DNA from 4 places in the Pantoea sp. BRR-3P genome. Region 4 is predicted to be linked to each of the others. Evidence: predicted binding sites of a transcription regulator. Region 4 holds the regulator's gene; each other region holds the start of a gene.
What was found. Region 4 encodes CRP, which controls carbon source genes, mostly activating them, when cyclic AMP is high. Its sites were predicted from a motif close to ATGTGANNNNNNTCACAT; they were not measured.
Positions count from the first base shown of each region.

Region 1: a site for CRP is predicted at 2,351-2,368, ahead of AAGR08_RS01500 (glycine dehydrogenase). Genes of this name have one in related genera too.
Region 2: a site for CRP is predicted at 1,348-1,365, ahead of rhaB (rhamnulokinase). Genes of this name have one in related genera too.
Region 3: a site for CRP is predicted at 2,398-2,415, ahead of cdd (cytidine deaminase). Genes of this name have one in related genera too.

Region 1 is NZ_CP155066.1:299,085-304,330, forward strand. Features, by position in the region: gene yjgA (ribosome biogenesis factor YjgA) at 1-346, opposite strand, end outside; gene pmbA (metalloprotease PmbA) at 463-1,803, shown strand; gene cybC (cytochrome b562) at 1,877-2,266, shown strand; gene AAGR08_RS01500 (glycine dehydrogenase) at 2,521-2,859, shown strand; gene AAGR08_RS01505 (SFCGS family glycine-rich protein) at 2,877-3,233, shown strand; gene AAGR08_RS01510 (DUF4312 family protein) at 3,236-3,532, shown strand; gene AAGR08_RS01515 (DUF4311 domain-containing protein) at 3,592-4,368, shown strand; gene AAGR08_RS01520 (DUF4310 family protein) at 4,381-5,028, shown strand; gene AAGR08_RS01525 (amidohydrolase/deacetylase family metallohydrolase) at 5,120-5,246, shown strand, end outside.
Region 2 is NZ_CP155066.1:2,070,056-2,075,301, forward strand. Features, by position in the region: gene rhaB (rhamnulokinase) at 1-1,203, opposite strand, end outside; gene rhaS (HTH-type transcriptional activator RhaS) at 1,494-2,315, shown strand; gene rhaR (HTH-type transcriptional activator RhaR) at 2,331-3,197, shown strand; gene rhaT (L-rhamnose/proton symporter RhaT) at 3,226-4,260, opposite strand; gene AAGR08_RS09565 (hypothetical protein) at 4,627-4,950, shown strand; gene AAGR08_RS09570 (YoaK family small membrane protein) at 4,965-5,063, shown strand.
Region 3 is NZ_CP155066.1:1,244,801-1,250,046, reverse strand. Features, by position in the region: gene metG (methionine--tRNA ligase) at 1-366, shown strand, start outside; gene AAGR08_RS05715 (DUF559 domain-containing protein) at 764-1,150, opposite strand; gene AAGR08_RS05710 (CidA/LrgA family protein) at 1,276-1,659, shown strand; gene AAGR08_RS05705 (CidB/LrgB family autolysis modulator) at 1,652-2,344, shown strand; gene cdd (cytidine deaminase) at 2,469-3,365, shown strand; gene AAGR08_RS05695 (NAD-dependent malic enzyme) at 3,526-5,223, shown strand.
Region 4 is NZ_CP155066.1:153,763-159,008, reverse strand. Features, by position in the region: gene AAGR08_RS00695 (phosphoribulokinase) at 1-869, shown strand, start outside; gene AAGR08_RS00690 (OsmC family protein) at 950-1,354, opposite strand; gene crp (cAMP-activated global transcriptional regulator CRP) at 1,659-2,291, shown strand; gene AAGR08_RS00680 (YccS/YhfK family putative transporter) at 2,350-4,428, shown strand; gene AAGR08_RS00675 (aspartate aminotransferase family protein) at 4,425-5,246, opposite strand, start outside.

The DNA.
Region 1 (5,246 bases), 150 kb from region 4:
TGTGGAACAGCGCAACCTGCTGGTTGTGACGGTTCTTCAGCTTATCCAGCGCCTGACGAATCGGATCTTCATCGCGTGCGCGCAGCATCTTACCAATCAGCTGCAGCTGACGGCGACGGCCTTCTTTCTTGATGCGCTGCGCCAGTTCAATCGCGTCGCGCAGCTGTTCGTCGAGGGGGATTTTGTCGAGGGAGTTTTTCCCCAGGTCAACTAACTCGGCACCAAGGCGTTTCAGCTCTTCGGCATCGCGTTTAATTTCGCTTTTGCTGACCCAGATAATCTCTTCATCTTCTTCGTCATTATTATCCGGCACATCGTCGAGCCAGTCTTCGGGCTGCTTGGTCATCTCTTGGCTCCCTAAAAAAAAGAGGCTAATCCTACCAGTTTATCGGGCGACTGCGAAATTGTTCTCTGAGTCTGATAGACTCAATTCATTCATACTTAAGATTAGACGGCAGGTCGATGAACGTATCTACTCAGGTTGCAGAACAACGTAAAGTGTTGGAACAGGCTGTCGCGCAGGCGTTGGAATTGGCAAAAGCCAGCACCGATGGCGCTGAAGTGGCGGTCACGAAAACCACCGGCATCGGCGTCAGCACCCGCTATGGCGAAGTGGAAAACGTCGAATTCAACAGCGATGGTGCGCTCGGCATCACCGTCTACCATCAAAATCGCAAAGGCAGCGCTTCATCAACCGATCTTAGCCCGGATGCGATCAAACGCACGGTGCAGGCGGCGATCGATATTGCGCGTTACACCTCGGTTGATCCTTTTGGCGCCCCTGCCGATCCCGAACTGCTGGCATTTGAAGCGCCGGATCTCGATCTCTACCATCCATGGGAGATCGATGCCGATCGCGCGATCGAACTGGCGGCGCAGGCGGAACAGGCTTCATTGCAGGCCGACAAGCGCATCACCAATACCGAAGGCGGCAGTTTTAATAGCCACGTCGGCATTAAAGTTTTCGGTAACAGCCACGGCATGTTGCAGAGCTATTGCTCGAGCCGCCATTCGCTCTCCAGCTGCGTCATTGCGGAGCAGGACGGCAATATGGAGCGCGATTACGCGTACACCATTGGCCGTTCATTTGACGATCTGAAAAGCGCGGATTGGGTCGGTGCAGAGTGCGCGCGTCGCGTGCTGGCACGTTTGGCACCGCGCAAGCTCTCCACCATGAAAGCGCCTGTTATCTTCGCGCCGGAAGTCGCCACTGGCCTGTTTGGCCATTTGGTTGGCATGATCAGCGGCAGCAGCGTCTATCGTAAATCCACCTTCCTGCTGGATTCACTCGGCAAGCAAATTCTGCCGGAGTGGCTGACGATTGAAGAACATCCGCATCTGCTGAAAGGCCTGGCCTCCACGCCGTTCGACAGCGAAGGCGTGCGCACCCAGTCGCGAGACATCATCAAAGACGGCGTGTTGCAAAACTGGTTATTGACCAGCTATTCGGCGCGTAAGCTGGGCTTGCAGAGCACCGGCCACGCGGGCGGCATCCACAACTGGCGCATCGCCGGACAGGGCCACAGCTTTGACGACATGCTGAAGCAGATGGGCACCGGTTTAGTGGTAACCGAGATGATGGGTTCCAGCATCAACGGCATGACCGGGGACTATTCCCGCGGTGCGTCAGGTTTTTGGGTCGAAAACGGTGAGATTCAATATCCTGTGAGCGAGATCACAATCGCCGGAAACCTCAAGGATATGTGGCTCAATATGGTAACTGTCGGTAACGACATTGAAACGCGCAGCAATATACAATGCGGTTCGGTGCTGCTGCCGGAGATGAAAATCGCCGGACAATAAGAGTCATCGCTTTCTGAAAGCAGCCCATGAGGCTGCTTTTTTTTTCGCCCGACAATAATAAAAGGAAATACCAATGCGTAATAAGCATTTGATCGCAATGTTGTCTTTGTCGCTGTTGTTCTCCTCGGCTAGCGTATTTGCGGCCGATCTGGAAAAAGATATGGATACGCTTAAGGATGGTCTGAGCGTGGTGAAAAAAACCTCTGACGCGCAGGAAATGCACACCGCGCTGGGCAAGATGCGTCAGGCGGCAACGGATGCGAAGCAATCTACGCCGGAAAAACTGCAGGGGCAGCCGGCCGATAGCGCGCAGATTAAGGATTTTCACGCCGGTCTGGATTCACTGATTGCACAGATCGATGTGGTTGATCAGCTGGCGCAAGCCAACAAACTGGACGAAGCCAAAACCGAAGCGAAGAAACTGGAAGATATTCGCAACGCCAACCATAAGAAATTCCGCTGATAAACCGGCCAGCCCTGCGGCTGGCCTTATTGTTTCCTGCCGCCTCTCCGTTTTATCCCGCATAAATCCATCATTTTTCGCATTTTGTGACCCATTTCGCACACTTCGTGCGTCCTGAGATCTGGCGCACACTCGCCCGCGCTATTTCCACTTCCAGGTGGAAAAGAAGCGTCTCAACAGCTTTAAGAGGAACGCGTAACTTTCTTAACAACAAGAATTATCTGTAATTGTCCGCTGTAAACAGGAGTAACAAGGTGAGGAGTGAAGCTGTCCCACTGAAACAGAGCACGCCGGAGGCAATTCAGGCACTGGCGGATAAGGTGATGAGCCAAATAGCGGCGATTTACGCCGCGCACCATATTGAGGCCAATGCCGTTCAGCAGCAGATGTTGGCGTCACATGTACGGGCTATGGCATCGCGATCGCTTACTGGCGAAGCGTTACCGGATGTTGAAGCTGAATTGTTTGAAGATATCTCGCCAGAAACCATGGCGCTGGCGCAGCAGGTCGTTGATCTATTTGGCAATCTGCCAAAAGAAGAAGCCTGGCTGTTATCCGTCCATATCGAAGTGGCGAAATCGAACGAAGCATGAATTGCGAGGAAATGAACATGGTAACTGTAGTGATTGGCGATCGTCTGGGTAAAGGTCAGAAAGTGGCTGCGGGTATTGAGAAAGCCGGTGGCCGTGCGGTGGTGGTGCCGGGCGTGGCTGCTGACATGAAGCTGGGCGATGTGATGAAAGCGGAAAATGCCGACTTCGGCATCTCCTTCTGCGGCAGCGGCGGCGCTGGCGCCATCACTGCGCAGAACAAATATGGTTACAAAGCCAAACACGGCATGCGCTCTATCGATGAAGGCGTTACCGCCATCAACGAAGGCGCCACCGTGCTGGGCTTCGGCTTTATGGATAAAGAAGAGCTGGGTGAGCGGCTGGTACAGGCCTGGAATAAAAAACACGGCAGCTAAGTATGAAACAGCAATACGAGATGCAGGTAAAGGTGCAGGGCAAAGGCGAGAGTAAAGCAAAAGCCTTTGCCGATGCGCTGAGCAGGGTGCAGCAGCAAGTGCTGCGCACCAGCCAAAAGATTCTGTTGCGCATTGAACCCATAGATGTGCGGGTGCTGCGCGCGCAGGAGAGCGTGCGAAGGGAGAAGTTTCTGTTCTTTTTCCTCGCGCGCGAGCGACGGAGTTACAGCGTTGAGCTGGAAATTACCGTTAGCGTCACCGTGATCGACACCGAGAAAGTTGAATTTACGGCGACCTAAAAGAACTGCCCGGCATCGCACTGTGTTGGGTAAAAAAACGACAACAAAGGGTCAACAACATGTTTTTAATCATTTTGTTTAAGTCGTTAATCATTGGCGGATTGGTTGGCGTTGGGGTAGGAGCGGGCGCAGCGCGCATGTTCCACGCACCAACCACCCAAGGTATGGGCGCGTTCCGTACCCTGGGTGAACTCAATTCCTGCGAAGGCGATCCGGCATCGCACTTCTCCTTTGGTCTCGGCTTCTTCTTTAACGCCTGGGCATCATCCGTCGCAGCAGGTTCTTTCACGCAGGACGTCGATCACCGCATTCTGCCGAACTGGGGCGCGGCCGCCTTGATGGTGAAAAATCGCAACGTAGCGGAAACGTTGCACAACCCGAAACGCATGGCGATTGCCTGCGGCATCATCGGCATGATCGTGGTGGCCTTCCTCAATAGCACCGCCTCAGCGGTTCCTGCGGCACTGCAGGTTACGGCAGTGAAAGTGCTGGTACCGGCAGCGAATCTGTTGGTGAACACCGTAATGCCGGTGATCTTCTGGCTGGCGGCGATTGATGCCGGTAAGAAATCAGGCTTCTGGGCCACCATTTTTGGCGGTCTGGCGCAGTTGATTATGGGGAACGCGGTGCCAGGTTTGGTGCTCGGTATTCTGATTGGTAAAGGCGTGGAAGAGAGCGGCTGGAATAAGGTCACTAAAGTGATGATGTTCGCCATCGTGCTGCTGTTTGCGTTAAGCGGCTTCTTCCGCGGATTCGACATGAAACTGCTGCAATCCTTCCAGCTGGGTATTCCGGGCTGGCTGGATATGATCCACAACAGCGTCAGCGGCAAATAAGGAGCCATCAGCATGAACGAGAACGTAAACAAAGGGTTCTGGTACGCCGACTGGTCTTTCCCGATTTTTGTCGGTTTGCTCTCTTCCGGCGTATTTGCCGGTACGCACATGTATTACCTGTATGGCATTGGTGCCTTCAACGAAGTGGCGTTTGTTTCGATGCTGCGTTCCGGTATGGAAACCGGCGTGTATGGCGCGGTAGCGGCGTTTGGCGCCAGCTTCCTGTTCGCACGCATTATCGAAGGTTCGCTGGTGGGGATTCTCGATATTGGCGGTGCGATCCAGACTGGCGTCGGCCTCGGTGTGCCTGCGCTGCTGCTGGGTGCCGGTATTGTTTTCCCGGTGGCGAACTTCGCCGCGTCGTTGGCAACCGGTTTGGTGGTGGGTTTAGCGATTGGATATCTGATTATTCTGGCGCGTAAGTTCACCATTAACCAAAGCGACTCCACCTACGGTGCGGACGTGATGATGGGCGCGGGTAACGCTTCAGGTCGCTTCCTGGGGCCGTTGATTATCCTGTCTGCGATGGCCGCATCCATTCCTATCGGCCTGGGTTCGTTGGTGGGCGCGCTGCTGTTCTACCTGTGGAACAAGCCGATTACCGGCGGCGCAATTCTGGGTGCCATGGTGCTGGGCGCGCTGTTCCCGATTTCGCTGTAATGCGGCTGATTGGACGGTCGCCATTAATGGCGACCCTACATGTTGGGTGCGCATTCATGCGCACCTGAAAAATCGCAGTAAAGGAGTGAGCATGTTTGATCTGATTCTGCGCCGCGCACGTCTGTGCGACGAACAGCTGGTGGATATAGCCATCCAGCACGGCAAAATTGCCGCCGTCGGTGAAGTGAATGGCACGGCGCAGCAGGAGCGCGATTTGG
Region 2 (5,246 bases), 1.9 Mb from region 4:
ACCGCCCACCACATGCAGCTGCCGCAGCGGCGTGGCGCGGAGCTGGTCGAGTTCACTGATTGACTGGCGATATAACAGTGCCAGGCTGTCAAAAATGGTGCGCGCTAGCGCGGCAGGCGTTTGCGGCACCGGCATATTCTGCTCGGCGCAGGCGTTTTGGATCTCCTGGACCATGCTGATAGGGTTGATAAAGCGGCTGTGGTTGGGATTGATCAGGGCGTGGCACAGCGGTTCTTGTGCAGCATCATCGATCAGTGAGCAGAGATCGGTAATGTGCAGTTCCGTGCACATCCGTTGCAGCAGCCACAGGCCCATGATGTTTTTCAACACACGATAGCCTTCTGCTCCGCCTTCGTTAGTCACGTTGGCGTTAAGCGCAGCGCTGCTGACACAAGGCTGCAAACTCTCAATGCCTATCAGTGACCAGGTGCCTGAACTGAGGTAGGCAGCATCATCCTGCATCAATGGTGTCGCCAGAACCGCACTGGCGGTGTCGTGAGTGGCGACAGCAATCACGGGAATATGGTTGCCACTGGCGCTGGTCCAGTATCCCACGGTATTTCCCGGTGCCGTCGGTTTACCAAACCACTCAGCAGGGACACCCGCCCACGCCAGTAAATCGTGGTCCCACTCACCGCTCTGGATATTGAGCAATTGCGTCGTTGTGGCGTTGGTATATTCCCAGTTCATCTGGCCGGTAAGGCGATAATGCAGGTAGTCCGGAATCATTAAGGCATGGCGCACTCGTGCCTGCCAATCGGGCTGCTGTTGATGCAGCGCACGCAGTTGATAGAGCGTATTGATGGGGAGAAACTGAATGCCCGTACGTTGATAGATGGCTTCTTTGCCAAGGTCGTTGATGGCCTGCGCCATTTGCCCTTCCGTGCGCTTGTCACGATAGCTAACCGCCTCTCCGACACGCTCGCCGTTGGCATCCAGCAGCACCAGATCGACGCCCCAGGTATCAATGCCGATGCTGTCTGGCACGATGCCTTCGTCGTCTAGCTGGGCGAGTCCGAGACGTATCTCCTGCTCCAGTCGGTCCAGATCCCAACAATCATAGTCGGCACGGCGTACGCGCTGATTGGTAAAGCGGCGGACTTCGCGCAGGCTAATGTGCTGCTTTGCTGAACTCCATTGTGCGAGCATCACGCGCCCGCTGGATGCGCCTAAATCAATGGCAACAATGTTACGCATACTCATGGCGTGTTCTTCCTGTAATGAGATGACTACAGATTAGAAACCTCTGCTTTTGGCCACCTTCCCCTTACTGCCAGGCCGTAATATCTGCTGGCAGACGGACAAAGAAGTTCGTGAGAAAGCTCACATAACCCGATAAGTAGAGAGTTGTGAGCCTTGCCGCATTTCCGTCATTCGCCGATGAGATCTTGAAAAATTAGCCATTTTCCTGCGTCACACAGTTCAAAATTCAAGGTAAGCTGCGGGGCGCCTGCGTAGACTCGGCTGCAGTTGAGTCAAATGAGAGGCGAACCATGACTGTTCTACATAGCGCAGATTTCTTCCCAGCCGGGGATTACGCCATCGCCATTGAGCCACGCGTGCCACAGCAGGCGTTTCCTGAACATCATCATGATTTCCATGAAATTGTGCTGGTGGAGCAAGGTTCAGGTATTCATGTGTTTAACGGTCAGCCGCAGGCGTTATCTGCCGGATGCGTATGCTTTATTCGCGATCACGACCGCCACCTGTATGAGCAAACCGAAAATTTGTGCCTGACCAATGTGCTTTACCGTAGCCCGGCCTCATTTCGATTTCTTTCCGGGTTGCAGGCGTTGCTGCCTCGTGAGGAAGAGGATAACTACGCTTCGCATTGGCGCATTAATCACAAAGTCATGGCGCAAGCGTTGCACATTGTGACGCAGATGAAGCAGCAGGGTGGCTGGTCGCTGGAACGCCACGCACACCAGGAACAGCTCTTTCTGCAACTGCTGGTGCTGCTGCGCGAAGCGGCTCACAACGATCACTCTCAGGACCAGGAAGCACGCTTGCACCGGTTGCTTGACTGGCTCAATGAACACTACAGTGAAGATATTGTGTGGGATGCGTTGGCCGATCGTTTTTCGTTGTCGCTGCGTACCCTGCACCGTCAGATGAAGCAGCAAACCGGCAATACGCCACAGCGTTACCTTAATCGGCTACGCCTGTTACAGGCGCGGCATTTACTGCGTCATAGCGATATGCGCATTACCGACATCGCCTATCAGTGTGGGTTTGGTGACAGTAACCACTTCTCCACGCTGTTCCGGCGAGAATTTGGCTGCGCGCCCCGAGCGGAGCGCCAGCAGATGCTATAACCGGAGTGTTTTCTCATGCCGTTGCTCTTAACGCGCGAAGACTATTTCCCGGCCACCAATCTGCCGATTGCCGTGGCCGAGCGCATGCCGCAGCCCTCCTTTCCGCCACATCGCCATGAGTTCAGTGAAATTGTCATTGTCTGGCGCGGCAACGGCCTGCATGTATTAAACGATCGTCCATGGTTAGTGACCTGCGGCGATGTGTTTTACATCCATGACAATGATTGCCACAGCTATGACAGCGTCAACGATCTGGCGCTCGACAATATACTTTACTGTCGCGATCGCTTTCGCCTTGGCCTCGACTGGAGTCAGCTGCTGCCTCCACAGGAAGAGAATTCTCCCGGTTGCTGGCGCTTAACCACGCGCGGTATGGCATTGGCTCGCGGCGTAATTAGTCAGCTAGAACGCGAAAGCCGTAAAAGTGATTCACTTTCGATACAGCTCTCTGAAGCCCTGTTTTTACAGCTGGCGCTCATTTTGCGGCGGCACGGTTATGCAGCCGATCGCCCCTGGGCACTGCCGGAAGGCGAACAGCTTGATCTCCTGATGTCGGCGCTGCAAGGTGCCATCAGTCGCCCCTTCGATTTATCCCTTTTTTGTCAACAGAATCAGTTAAGTGAACGCGCATTAAAACAGCTTTTTCGTCAGCAAACGGGGATGACCGTTGGGCACTATTTACGACAGCTCCAGCTTTGTCAGGCGAAATATCTGTTACGGACGCAAGAGGGATTAATCAGTGAAGTGGCGGCGCGGTGTGGCTTTGATGACAGCAACTACTTTTCGGTGGTGTTTACGCGTGAAACGGGATTAACGCCGAGTGCCTGGCGGCAGCGCTTCCTGCCGCAGCGAGAACTCTTATCAGAAAAGGCCAAAGCCTGACACGCCATTTGGCGCATCAGGCTATTCATCAGGCCGCCATGCCTAAACCCACAATGTTGGCGGCAATGATAATCACCACACAACCCAGAGAAAGGACGCGTACTGGACGTTGCCCCACCGATTTCCACTCTTTCAGCACCAATCCGACCAAGCCGCCGCACAGCACGTAAAGACTCATATGCAGCATCCAGCTGACGAAGTCATACTGCGCTGGGATTTTGGCGTGGCCCCATGCGTAGAAAAAGAATTGCAGATACCACATGGTGCCGCCCAGCACGGCAAAGGCAATATTCGCAAGCAGCATGGGCTTAGCGACCGAGAAATCACGACGCACAGACAAATCGCTTTTTACCGCCAGGCGGATGAAGCAGTAAGCCAAATTCACCAACGCACCACCGCCCATGATTACCACGTAGCTCGGCAATGCCACATAGAGGGGATTGATACCTAAATTGGCAGCGGCTTCATGCATCGGCTTCGCGGCATCCATCGCAAACGACATGCCCGCAGAGAAGATGCCGCACATGACCGCCAGCACCAGTCCTTTTTTCAGGTTGAACTCTTCGGCATTGATACCCAGCGCACGCTCCTTCAACAGACCAGCACGTGACACGATTCCTACACCGATCAGCGCAACAAACACGCCGAGCAGTGTCATTCGTCCACCTGCCGAGCTGAACAACTCGACAAAACGCCCTTGCAGCAGCGGTGTCATCAGGGTTCCTACCACTAAGGTGATACCGATGGCGATACCGATGCCCATCGACATCCCCAGATAGCGCATGGTCAAACCGTAATTGATATTGCCTATGCCCCACATGGCACCAAACAGAAAGACCGGCATCAGCTGTGAAAAACTGAAACTGCCATAGTAACTCCAGAAGTGAGGAAGCAAGACGGCGCTGACCGCCCAAGGCAGAATCAGCCATGACATAATACCCCCGACCGACCACATCGTTTCCCAAGACCACTTTTTCACCTGCTTAAATGGAGCATAAAAACAGGCGGCACTGGCGGCACCCACCAGATGCCAGAAAATACCTGCAATGATGGCACTGTTCATTGTTATTCCTTCGTAAGGTTGAGGCCAACAGGAAACCGGCGGTCTCCCGATTACCGGCAGTCTACGGTGAGCCGCTTTCGCTCAGCCTTTGAATGGCTGCCGGAAAGCGCAGGTGACTGGCAAAATTCGGGGGGTCATCAACATAAGGATCACAAAATCGCATTTGCAGGCAGGGCAGCGGATGATTTTGATAAGTAGCTTATTATTCAGCATATTTTTATTTTTTGTTGTGTCGATCAGCACAGTATTTACTTCACTGCCAAAGCGTCCTTTAACATGGCAGTCACACAAAGCCGTGCGCCAGGCTTTCCCCGCTGACAAATAATCCGTATAACGTTGGGAAAATCATCAGGACGAAGGATTGAGATGAATACCAAAAGATTGAGGCTGCTGCTGTCGCAATCGGTGAGTCGCGTGATGCTCGATGACATCCGCGCTGTCGTGCCAGCGCAGGCGCTCAACGTCTTTATTAATGGACTGGATGAGGCACATTACGCCACGATTGATTGCCTGCAGAGCGAAGAGAACTGCGCCCTGCTGGCGTCGGTGATTGTGGTGTGGCGCCAGCTGGGACACGTCCACAGTATTCATTATCAAAAAGGTGAACATCTGCGTCAGGTTGATGACGCAACGCAATTCCAGCTGTTCAGTATGATGAAAACCCATCGCGCGATCGTTCAACTCGCATAACTCACGGGATTATTATGAAAATCGGACTGCTTTTCCCCATTGCCATCATTATTGCCGGCGTTAGTTTTCTAGCGTGGTTTATTGTAAGTGGTGCAGCTGTACCGGGTTCCTGATAACAATTTAACATTTGCCCAGGCGCAACTAACCACCTGAAAACGCGGCATTTCGCCAGGAATGCTGCGTCCGTCACGCTCTTCTTCCCTTCTTTGCCATCCCACCCTTCGTCCTGGCAATGACGAAAAGGTGCGACACCCTGATCTGTTTCACTCTTTATTTCACAGAATTTTAACGAAAAC
Region 3 (5,246 bases), 1.1 Mb from region 4:
GCAGCAACCGGGCCGCTGGCCGATGCGCCAATTGGTGACACCATCACCATTGATGATTTCGCCAAGGTCGATATGCGTGTGGCGCTGATTGAGAAAGCCGAGTTGGTAGACGGTTCTGACAAGCTGCTGCGTCTGGAGCTGGATGTGGGCGGCGAGAAGCGTCAGATCTTCTCTGGTATTCGCGCGGCGTATCCGGACCCTTCCGTGCTGGTTGGCAAAATGACCATCATCGTCGCCAACCTCGCGCCGCGTAAAATGCGCTTCGGTATTTCAGAAGGCATGGTGCTGTCAGCCGGCCCGGGTGGAAAAGACCTGTTCGTGCTTTCGGTCGATAGCGGCGCAGTACCGGGAATGCCGGTTAAGTAGGATATTTTGTTTTCCCTCACCCTAGCCCTCTCCCGCGCGCGGGAGAGGGAATAGTTAGGTTGGAGCATTGATTAAATATTCACTTAAAACGATTCCCTCGCACGCTTGCGGGAGAGGGAATGGTTAGGTGGGAGCATTGAATCAAATATTCGCTTAAAACGGTCCCTCGCACGCTTGCGGGAGAGGGAATGGTTAGGTGGGAGCATTGAATCAAATATTCGCTTAAAACGGTTCCCTCGCCCGCTTGCGGGAGAGGGAATCGTTAGGTTGGAGCATTGAATCAAATACTCGCTTAAAACGGTTCCCTCGCCCGCTTGCAGGAGAGGGAATGGTTAGGTTGGAGCATTGAATCAAATACTCGCTTAAAACGGTTCCCTCGCCCGCTTGCGGGAGAGGGCTAGGGTGAGGGCGCAGGCCGCAGCGTCAGCTGTCGATATATCTCATCCATCACCGCATCAAACTCCTCGAAAACCTGATTATTCCAGAATCGAATCACTCGCCAGCCACTGCGCTGTAAAAATGCCGTTCGTTGTTCATCATAAATTTTTGCCGCATCTTCATTATGTTGCCCGCCATCAAGCTCCACGATTAACAGCCTTTCAATACAGGCGAAATCGACAATATAGCGTCCAATCGGATGCTGGCGCCGAAACTTCACTCCGCACAAATTCCGGTTACGTAAAAAATGCCACAATTGATGCTCCGATTCTGGCATTGCTTTGCGCAGTTCACGCTGACGTGTAACAGCCTTCATCATTCCCCTCTCCCTGAATTTTTTGTCCACCCTACACCCTGCACAGAAGAGGAAAAGAACGCGATGAAAAAGCTGGAATCTACATTCCAATGTGATCGCTAGCACGCTAAGCGCTTAATGCGTATGATGAAGCGCCATGAAAACAGGAGCCTGACATGCCCTCCGTGCTATCTGCCTGCTGGCGCTATCTGCGCGCCTTCATCATTATTTATGCGGCGCTTTACGCCGGAATGGGGATATCTGCCCTGCTCCCAATCACTATTCCCGGTAGCATTATCGGCATGCTGCTGCTGTTCCTACTGCTGGCGCTGCAAATTCTGCCGGTTGACTGGGTCAAACCCGGCTGTCATTTGCTGATTCGCTACATGGCATTGCTGTTTGTTCCCATTAGCGTAGGCGTAATGGGTTATACCGACATTCTCACCGCCCAGTTTGGGCCGATTGTGGTGTCGTGCATGGTCAGCACTTTCCTGGTTTTGCTGATTGTCGGCCTGAGCGCAGAACGAATGCAGCGTCCGCGGGAGAAAAACCATGACTGATGCCTGGTGGTCGCTACCGCTGACCGTGATCGCCTATCTGCTGGCGCGCAAGCTGGCGGCGAAAATCAATATTTCCATCGTCAATCCCTTGTTGGTTGCGATGGCGATTGTCATTCCGCTCCTATTGATCACCCACATGCCCTATGCCCGCTATTTTGCTGGCAGCAGCCTGCTGAATCAGCTACTGCAACCCGCCGTGGTCGCGCTGGCCCTGCCGCTGTACGAGCAGATGCATCAAATTCGCGCACGCTGGAAAACCATTATCAGCGTGTGTTTCATTGGCAGCATTACAGCGATGGTGTCAGGCACTGCCATTGCCCTGTGGATGGGCGCGACGCCAGAAATCGCCGCCACTATCATGCCAAAATCGGTTACCACGCCGATTGCGATGGCTGTGTCTGCTTCATTACACGGTATTCCCGCTATTAGTGCGATCTGCGTGCTGATCGCCGGGGTGCTGGGCGCGGTATTTGGTCATATGTTGCTGAATCTGTTTAAGGTGAAGAGCAAATCCTCGCGAGGTTTGGCGATTGGTAACGCTTCGCATGCGTTAGGTACGGCGCGTGCTGCAGAGATCGATTATCAGGAAGGCGCATTCAGCTCTTTAGCGCTGGTGATCTGCGGCATCATTACGTCGTTACTGGCACCCTTTCTTTTTCCCCTGTTAATGCATTGGTTTGGCTAAAACTTGCGAGAGATCTCGCAAAGTTGAAACAACCCAATCAGCTTGCATTGTCAGAGCGACTTGGATCACATATAAAACGTCAGGCGGCGCATTGCCGCTAACGCGAAACTGAGGTCATCACATCATGCATCCACGATTCTCTACTGCTTTTTCTGCCCTGCCCGCAGCGCTACAAACGGCGATCCAGCCGCTGCTGGATGCGGCTGATTTCCATGGCGTATTGCGTCCTCAGGATATCGCGCAATTGAAACAGCTTACCGGTCTGGATGATGATGCGCTGGCGCTGGCACTGTTGCCGCTGGCAGCAAGTTGCGCTGTGGCTACCGTTTCGAATTTCAACGTCGGCGCCATTTCTCGCGGCGTTAGCGGCCATTGGTATTTCGGGGCCAATATGGAGTTCCTGCACGCGCCGCTGCAGCAGACGGTACATGCCGAGCAAAGTGCGATTACCCATGCCTGGCTACGCGGTGAAGAGAAATTAGCGGCAATTACCGTCAACTACACGCCGTGCGGCCATTGCCGCCAGTTCATGAATGAGCTTAATAGCGGCACCGCAATTCGCATTAGCTTGCCGGGACGCGCCGTGAGCACGCTCGGTGATTATCTGCCGGATGCGTTTGGCCCCGCTGATTTGAACATCACCGAACGTTTGTTAACGCCGGTCAATCATGGTTTTGCCGTAAAGGGTGATGCATTGCAACAAGCGGCCATTGAGGCCGCAAATCACAGTCACGCACCTTACAGCCAGAGCTACAGCGGCGTAGCACTTCGCAGCCAGAGTGGTAAAACCTTTACGGGCCGCTATGCGGAAAATGCCGCTTTTAACCCAAGCTTGCCACCGTTACAGGCCGCGTTGATTTTAATGAACATGAGCAATGAAGCGCTCGATACTATTCAGCAGGCCGTGCTGGCCGAATCTCAGGGCAGCACGCTAAGTCAGTCGGATGCCACACGCGCGACGCTGGCAGCCTTGGGATGTGAAGATTTCTCAATTACTTTAGTTTCGAAAACATCAGTTTAGTGATCCTTTTACCGCTTTTGTGACCTTCTGTTAACAAAAGCTGTACATCTGCAGGAATTTTCATAGGATCGGGCGCCAGACCCTCTTCACATCCAGATGGACTGGCGTTACCTTTTCTCGGCGATACGTCAGAAAACACTGCAACCGGAGCAAGCACTGCATGGAACTCGACTACGAAAGTAAACGTCCGCTGTATATTCCTTACGCGGGTCCGATCCTGCTGGAATTTCCGCTGTTGAACAAAGGCAGCGCCTTCAGCCTTGAAGAACGTAACGAATTTAACCTAAACGGTCTGCTGCCTGAAGCAGTGGAATCCATCGAAGAGCAGGCAGAACGAGCCTGGCGCCAGTTCCTGGATTTCAAAAACAATAACGACAAGCATGTTTACCTGCGCAACATCCAGGACACCAACGAAACCCTCTTCTACCGACTGCTCGATAATCATCTGGAAGAGATGATGCCGATTATCTACACCCCAACCGTCGGCGCCGCCTGTGAGCACTTCTCAGAAATCTACCGCCGAGCACGTGGTGTATTCATCTCTTATAACAACCGCGATCGCATTGAAGACATGCTGCAAAACGCCACCAAGCAGAATGTGAAGGTGATTGTGGTGACCGATGGCGAGCGTATTCTTGGCCTCGGCGATCTGGGCATTGGCGGCATGGGCATCCCAATCGGTAAGCTGTCGCTGTATACCGCGTGCGGTGGCATCAGCCCGGCTTATACCTTGCCGGTTGTGCTGGACGTAGGTACCAATAACCAGCAGCTGCTGAACGACCCGCTCTACATGGGCTGGCGCCATCCGCGTATCACTGGTGAAGAATACGAAGAATTCGTTAACGAATTCATTCAGGCGGTTAATCGCCGCTGGCCAAATGTGCTGTTGCAGTTTGAAGACTTCGCACAGAAAAACGCCATGCCGCTGCTGGAACGCTATCGTGATGAGATCTGCTGCTTTAACGACGACATTCAGGGCACCGCCGCCGTTACTGTTGGCACCCTAATCGCTGCCAGCCGTGCTGCAGGCAGCCGCCTGTGTGAGCAGAAAGTGGTATTCCTGGGTGCCGGTTCTGCCGGTTGTGGTATCGCCGAGCAGATTATCGCGCAGATGAAGTCTGAAGGCTTAAGTGATGATGAAGCCCGCAGCCGGGTGATGATGGTGGACCGTTTTGGTCTGCTGACCGACAAGCTGCCTAATCTGCTTAATTTCCAGAGCAAGCTGGTGCAGAAGAGCGACAGCTTGAAAGAGTGGGACACCAGCAGCGACTCAATTTCTCTGCTGGACGTGGTGCGCAATGCCAAACCGGATATTCTGATCGGCGTGTCTGGCCAGCCCGGCCTGTTCACCGAAGAGATTATCCGCGAAATGCACAAACACACGAAGCGGCCGATCGTTATGCCGTTGTCGAACCCGACGTCACGCGTGGAAGCAACGCCAGCCGACATCATCGCCTGGACCGACGGTGCAGCGCTGGTTGCCACCGGCAGCCCATTCTCGCCGGTAACGTGGAAAGGGAAAACCTATCCAATCGCCCAGTGCAATAACTCCTATATCTTCCCTGGAATTGGTTTGGGCGTAATCGCTTCTGGCGCCAGCCGCGTAACGGATTCGATGCTGATGACCGCCAGCCGCGCTTTGGCTGACTGTTCACCGCTGGCGAATGATGGTGAAGGACCGGTTCTGCCAGAAATCAAAGATATTCAGGGCGTTTCGAAGCTGATTGCCATCGAAGTAGGTAAAGCGGCGCAGCTGGCTGGTGTGGCGGTTGTCACTTCAGAAGATGTCTTGTCGAAAGCTGTGAGCAACAACTTCTGGCTGCCGCAGTATCGTCACTATCGCCGTACCTCGATTTAAGTCGCAGCACGATCGGACTTTGC
Region 4 (5,246 bases):
TGTCAGCCAGGCATCCAATTATTGCCGTCACCGGTTCCAGCGGCGCCGGAACCACTACCACCAGCCTCGCCTTCCGCAAGATTTTCCAGCAGCTGAATCTGCATGCGGCGGAAGTCGAAGGCGACAGTTTCCATCGCTACACGCGTCCAGAAATGGACATGGCGATCCGTAAGGCGCGCGACCTTGGTCGCCATATTAGCTATTTCGGCCCGGAAGCGAATGACTTCGGCCTGTTAGAGCAGACATTCAAACACTACGGTAAAACCGGGCTGGGCGAATCGCGTAAATATCTGCATACCTATGATGAAGCGGTACCGTGGAATCAGGTTCCGGGCACCTTCACGCCGTGGCAACCGCTGCCGGAAAACACCGATGTGTTGTTCTATGAAGGCCTGCACGGCGGCGTTGTCACGCAGCAGCAGAATGTGGCAGAACATGTTGATCTGTTGGTTGGCGTGGTGCCGATTGTTAATCTCGAGTGGATTCAGAAGCTGGTGCGCGACACCGGCGAGCGCGGCCATTCACGCGAAGCGGTAATGGATTCAGTGGTGCGTTCGATGGAGGATTACATTAACTTCATCACGCCACAGTTCTCGCGCACGCACATTAACTTCCAGCGCGTGCCGACCGTCGATACCTCAAATCCGTTTGCCGCACGGGAAATCCCGTCATTGGATGAGAGCTTCGTGGTGATCCATTTCCGTGGCTTAGAAGGGATTGCGTTCCCCTATCTGCTGGCGATGATTCAGGGATCGTTTATCTCCCACATTAATACGCTGGTGGTACCCGGCGGGAAAATGGGATTAGCAATGGAGCTGATTATGCTGCCGCTGGTGCAACGACTGATTGAAGGGAAGCGGATTGAATAAGAGTGATAGGTCGCCATTAATGGCGACACTACGAAATGAGCGCGTTTTGTAGGGTGCGCATTAATGCGCACCTGGAAGCATTAACGTTCGATCACTTCATAGCTATGGGTGATTTCCACGCCTTTGCCCAGCATGATCGCCACCGAGCAATATTTTTCCGCTGACAAATCAACCGCGCGGGAAACCGCCTTATCACTCAACGCTTTGCCGCTGACAATAAAATGCAGGTTGATGTGGGTAAAAATACGCGGTGCTTCTTCGCGGCGTTCAGAGGTGAGTTTCACTTCGCAATCGGCCACATCGCTGCGCCCTTTTTGCAGAATCGAGACCACATCAATGGCGCTGCAACCCCCTGCTGCCATTAACACCATCTCCATTGGACTTGGCGCTTTATCACCGGAATTCCCGTCCATTAACACCTGATGTCCGGATGAGGATTCTCCGAGAAAGGTAAGACCTTCCACCCATTTCACTCGTGCCTGCATGATTCTTTCTCCTGAAGCGGCGGTTTTGCCGCCAGAGTACGCTTTCACCTGATAAACAGCAATCCAGACTATTCCCCCGTTTGCTGAAGCGAGACAACACAAGACAGCTCGCAAAAGCTGTGCTACAAACAGTGCTGAAAATATTTTCGTCGTTACAGACGAAGGCGGGAAGAATCAAAAGCGTAGCTTAAGAATGACCCGGAATAATTTTTCCATTACTGGAAACGCTCGACGATTAAACCGCCTGACAGGGAAAAAATGCCCCCTGTATTTTGGGCACGATTACAACAGAGGATAATAGCGAATGGTTCTCGGCAAACCGCAAACAGACCCTACACTCGAATGGTTCCTGTCCCATTGCCATATTCACAAATATCCGTCCAAAAGCACGCTCATCCATCAGGGTGAGAAAGCGGAAACGCTGTACTACATCGTGAAAGGTTCCGTAGCGGTACTGATTAAAGATGAAGAAGGCAAAGAGATGATTCTCTCCTACCTCAATCAGGGAGATTTCATCGGCGAACTCGGTCTTTTCGAAGAAGGCCAGGAACGTAGTGCCTGGGTGCGTGCGAAGTCTGCCTGTGAAGTGGCTGAAATTTCCTACAAAAAATTCCGTCAGCTGATTCAGGTAAACCCGGATATTTTAATGCGACTTTCGTCGCAAATGGCGCGTCGTCTGCAAGTGACATCAGAGAAAGTGGGCAACCTTGCTTTCCTTGACGTAACAGGACGTATCGCGCAAACGCTGCTTAATCTGGCTAAACAGCCAGATGCGATGACTCACCCAGACGGCATGCAAATTAAAATCACCCGTCAGGAGATTGGTCAGATCGTGGGCTGCTCACGCGAAACCGTGGGTCGTATCCTGAAAATGCTGGAAGATCAGAACCTGATCTCTGCACACGGTAAAACCATCGTCGTCTACGGCACCCGCTAATTTCTTCTCACCCACGGCGTGATGGCAACATCGCGCCGTTTCTATTTGCGATGAGCTGATGTGGCGCCGAATCATCTATCATCCTGAAGTTAACTATGCACTGCGGCAAACGCTGGTGCTGTGCCTGCCTGTGGCTCTCGGCTGGCTGTTTGGCGATCTGCAAAAAGGTCTGCTGTTCTCGTTAGTGCCTGCCTGCTGCAATATGGCGGGTCTGGATACGCCGCACAAACGCTTTTTCAAACGCTTGATTGTGGGTGGTTCGCTGTTTGCCACCGGCAGCTTCCTGATGCAAATTTTGACCGCTTACCAGATTCCGCTGCCGTTGATCCTGCTGGCGCTGCCGCTGCTGATCGGCGTGACCGGCGAAATCGGCCCGCTGCATGCACGCCTGCTGCCCGCCACCTTAATCGCTGCTATCTTTACGCTCAGCCTGGTTGGGCGCATGCCGATATGGGTGCCGCCGCTGCTCTATATTGGCGGTACGCTGTGGTACGGCTTGTTCAACTGGTTCTGGTTCTGGCTGTGGAAAGAGCAGCCGATGCGTGAATCGCTCAGCCTGCTGTTTCGCGAGCTGGCGGATTATTGCGATGCCAAATACACCTTACTGACACAGCTGACCGATCCGGAAAAAGCGTTACCGCCGCTGCTGGCGCGCCAGCAGAAAGCGGTCGATCTCATCACTACCTGTTACCAGCAAATGCATATGCTGTCGGCCAGCCGCGATAACAGTCACAAGCGCCTGACGCGCGCCTTCCAGGTGGCGCTGGATTTGCAGGAACACATCTCGGTCAGTCTGCATCAGCCCGAAGAGGTACAGAAACTGGTGGAGGAGAGCCACGCTGAAGCGGTGATCCGCTGGAACGCCAAAATCATCTCCGCACGTTTGCGCGTGCTGGCTGATGCAATTCTCTATCATCAGCTGCCGGATCGTTTTCACATGGAGAAACAGCTGGGTGCGCTGGAGAAAATTGCCCGTCAGCATCCGGATAACCCGGTTGGCAACTTCTGCCTCTATCACTTCAGCCGCATCGCCCGCGTATTGCGCACGCAGAAGCCGCTTTACACGCGCGATCTCATGGCCGATCGTCAGCGCCGCTTACCGCTATTGCCAGCGTTGCGCAGCTATTTATCATTCAAATCTACCGCGTTACGCACCGCGGCCCGCTTTGCCGTAATGCTGATGTTTGGTAGCGCACTGGCGCTGTTCTTCAACATTCCTAAACCTTACTGGATTCTGATGACCATCATGTTCGTCAGCCAGAACGGCTACAGCGCCACGCGCGTGCGTATTCAGCACCGTGCGCTGGGCACCTTTGCCGGTTTGCTGATTGCCGCCGCCTCGCTGCGGCTGGCGGTGCCGGAGTCGATCACTCTGCTATTTATGCTGGGCATCACGCTGGCGAGCTATCTGATCACGCGGAAATATTACGGCTGGTCGATGATTGGCTTCACCGTCACCGCGGTGTATTCACTGCAGCTGCTATCGCTCAACGGCGCGCAATTCTTGTTGCCGCGCATGATGGACACGCTAATGGGCTGTTTGATTGCTTTCGCCGGTATGATTTGGCTATGGCCACAGTGGCAAAGCGGGCTGCTGCGTAAAAATGCGCACGATGCGCTGGAAGCTTATCAGGACGCACTGCGCTTGCTGCTCGGACCGGAACAGGCGCCGGAAAAGCTGGCTTATCAGCGCATAAAGGTCAATCAGGCGCACAATGCGCTGTTCAACTCCCTGAACCAGGCGTCGAGCGAGCCCGGCTTCAACCTGCAATATTTGCAAGACATGCGCATGTGGGTGACGCACAGCCAGTTTATCGTTGAGCACATCAACGCCATGACGATTCTCGCGCGCGAGCACACCATGTTGACGTCGAAGCTGGCGGAACGGTATCTGCAATCCTGTGAAATCGCGCTGCAGCGCTGTCAGCAGCGGCTGGCGTATGACGGGCCGGGCAACGACAGCAATATTCTGGAAGCGCCGGAGAATCTTAACGAAGGGCCGGTAACGATTGTCGAACAGCACGTGAAGCGGATTTTGCAGCACCTTAACGTCATGCACACTATCTCTTCACTGGCGTGGAGCCAGCGACCGCATCATGGCCGCTGGCTCAAGGCGTTACGCCCAAAAGCGGATTAAGCGGCCAGCACCTTTTCAATCGCCGTAGCGAAACGCGTCATGCCTTCGGCGATGTCGGTTGGCTCAATCACCAGCGACGGCACTAAACGAATCACATCGCTCCCGGCGGTGAGAATCATCAGCCCTTCCGCAGCAGAAGCATTGAGGATGTCGCGCGCCTTGCTGGCGAACTGCGGCTGCAGCGCGGCACCTATCAGCAGACCTTTGCCACGAATCTCGCTGAAGATAGCGAATTTACTGTTGATGGCCTGCAGCGCTTCCACAAACTGCTGGCGGCGCGCTTCCACACCTTCCAGCACTTCCGGAGTATTGATGATATCCAGCGCGGTTTCCGCAATCGCGCAGGCCAGCGGATTGCCGCCGTATGTGGTGCCGTGCACGCCCGGCGCCATCACTGCCGCAATGTCATTGGTGGTCAACATCGCGCTTACCGGGAATCCGCCGCCCAGCGCTTTCGCGGTGGTCAGGATATCGGGCTTGATGCCGTAATGCTCGTAGCTGAACAGCTTACCGCTGCGGCCCATACCGCTCTGTACTTCATCTAATACCAGCAGCGCATTATGTTCGTCGCACAACGCACGCAGGCCCTGCATAAATTCCTGCGTAGCCGGTACCACGCCGCCTTCGCCCTGAATCGGTTCTACCACAATGGCGCAGGTGTGATCGTCAATCACCGCTTTTACCGCGTCGAGATCGTTGAACGGCACATGCACGATGTCAGCCGGTTTTGGCCCGAAGCCATCGGAATATTTCGGCTGCCCGCCAACCGACACGGTAAACAGCGTGCGGCCATGGAACGCATTGTGGAAAGCGATAAT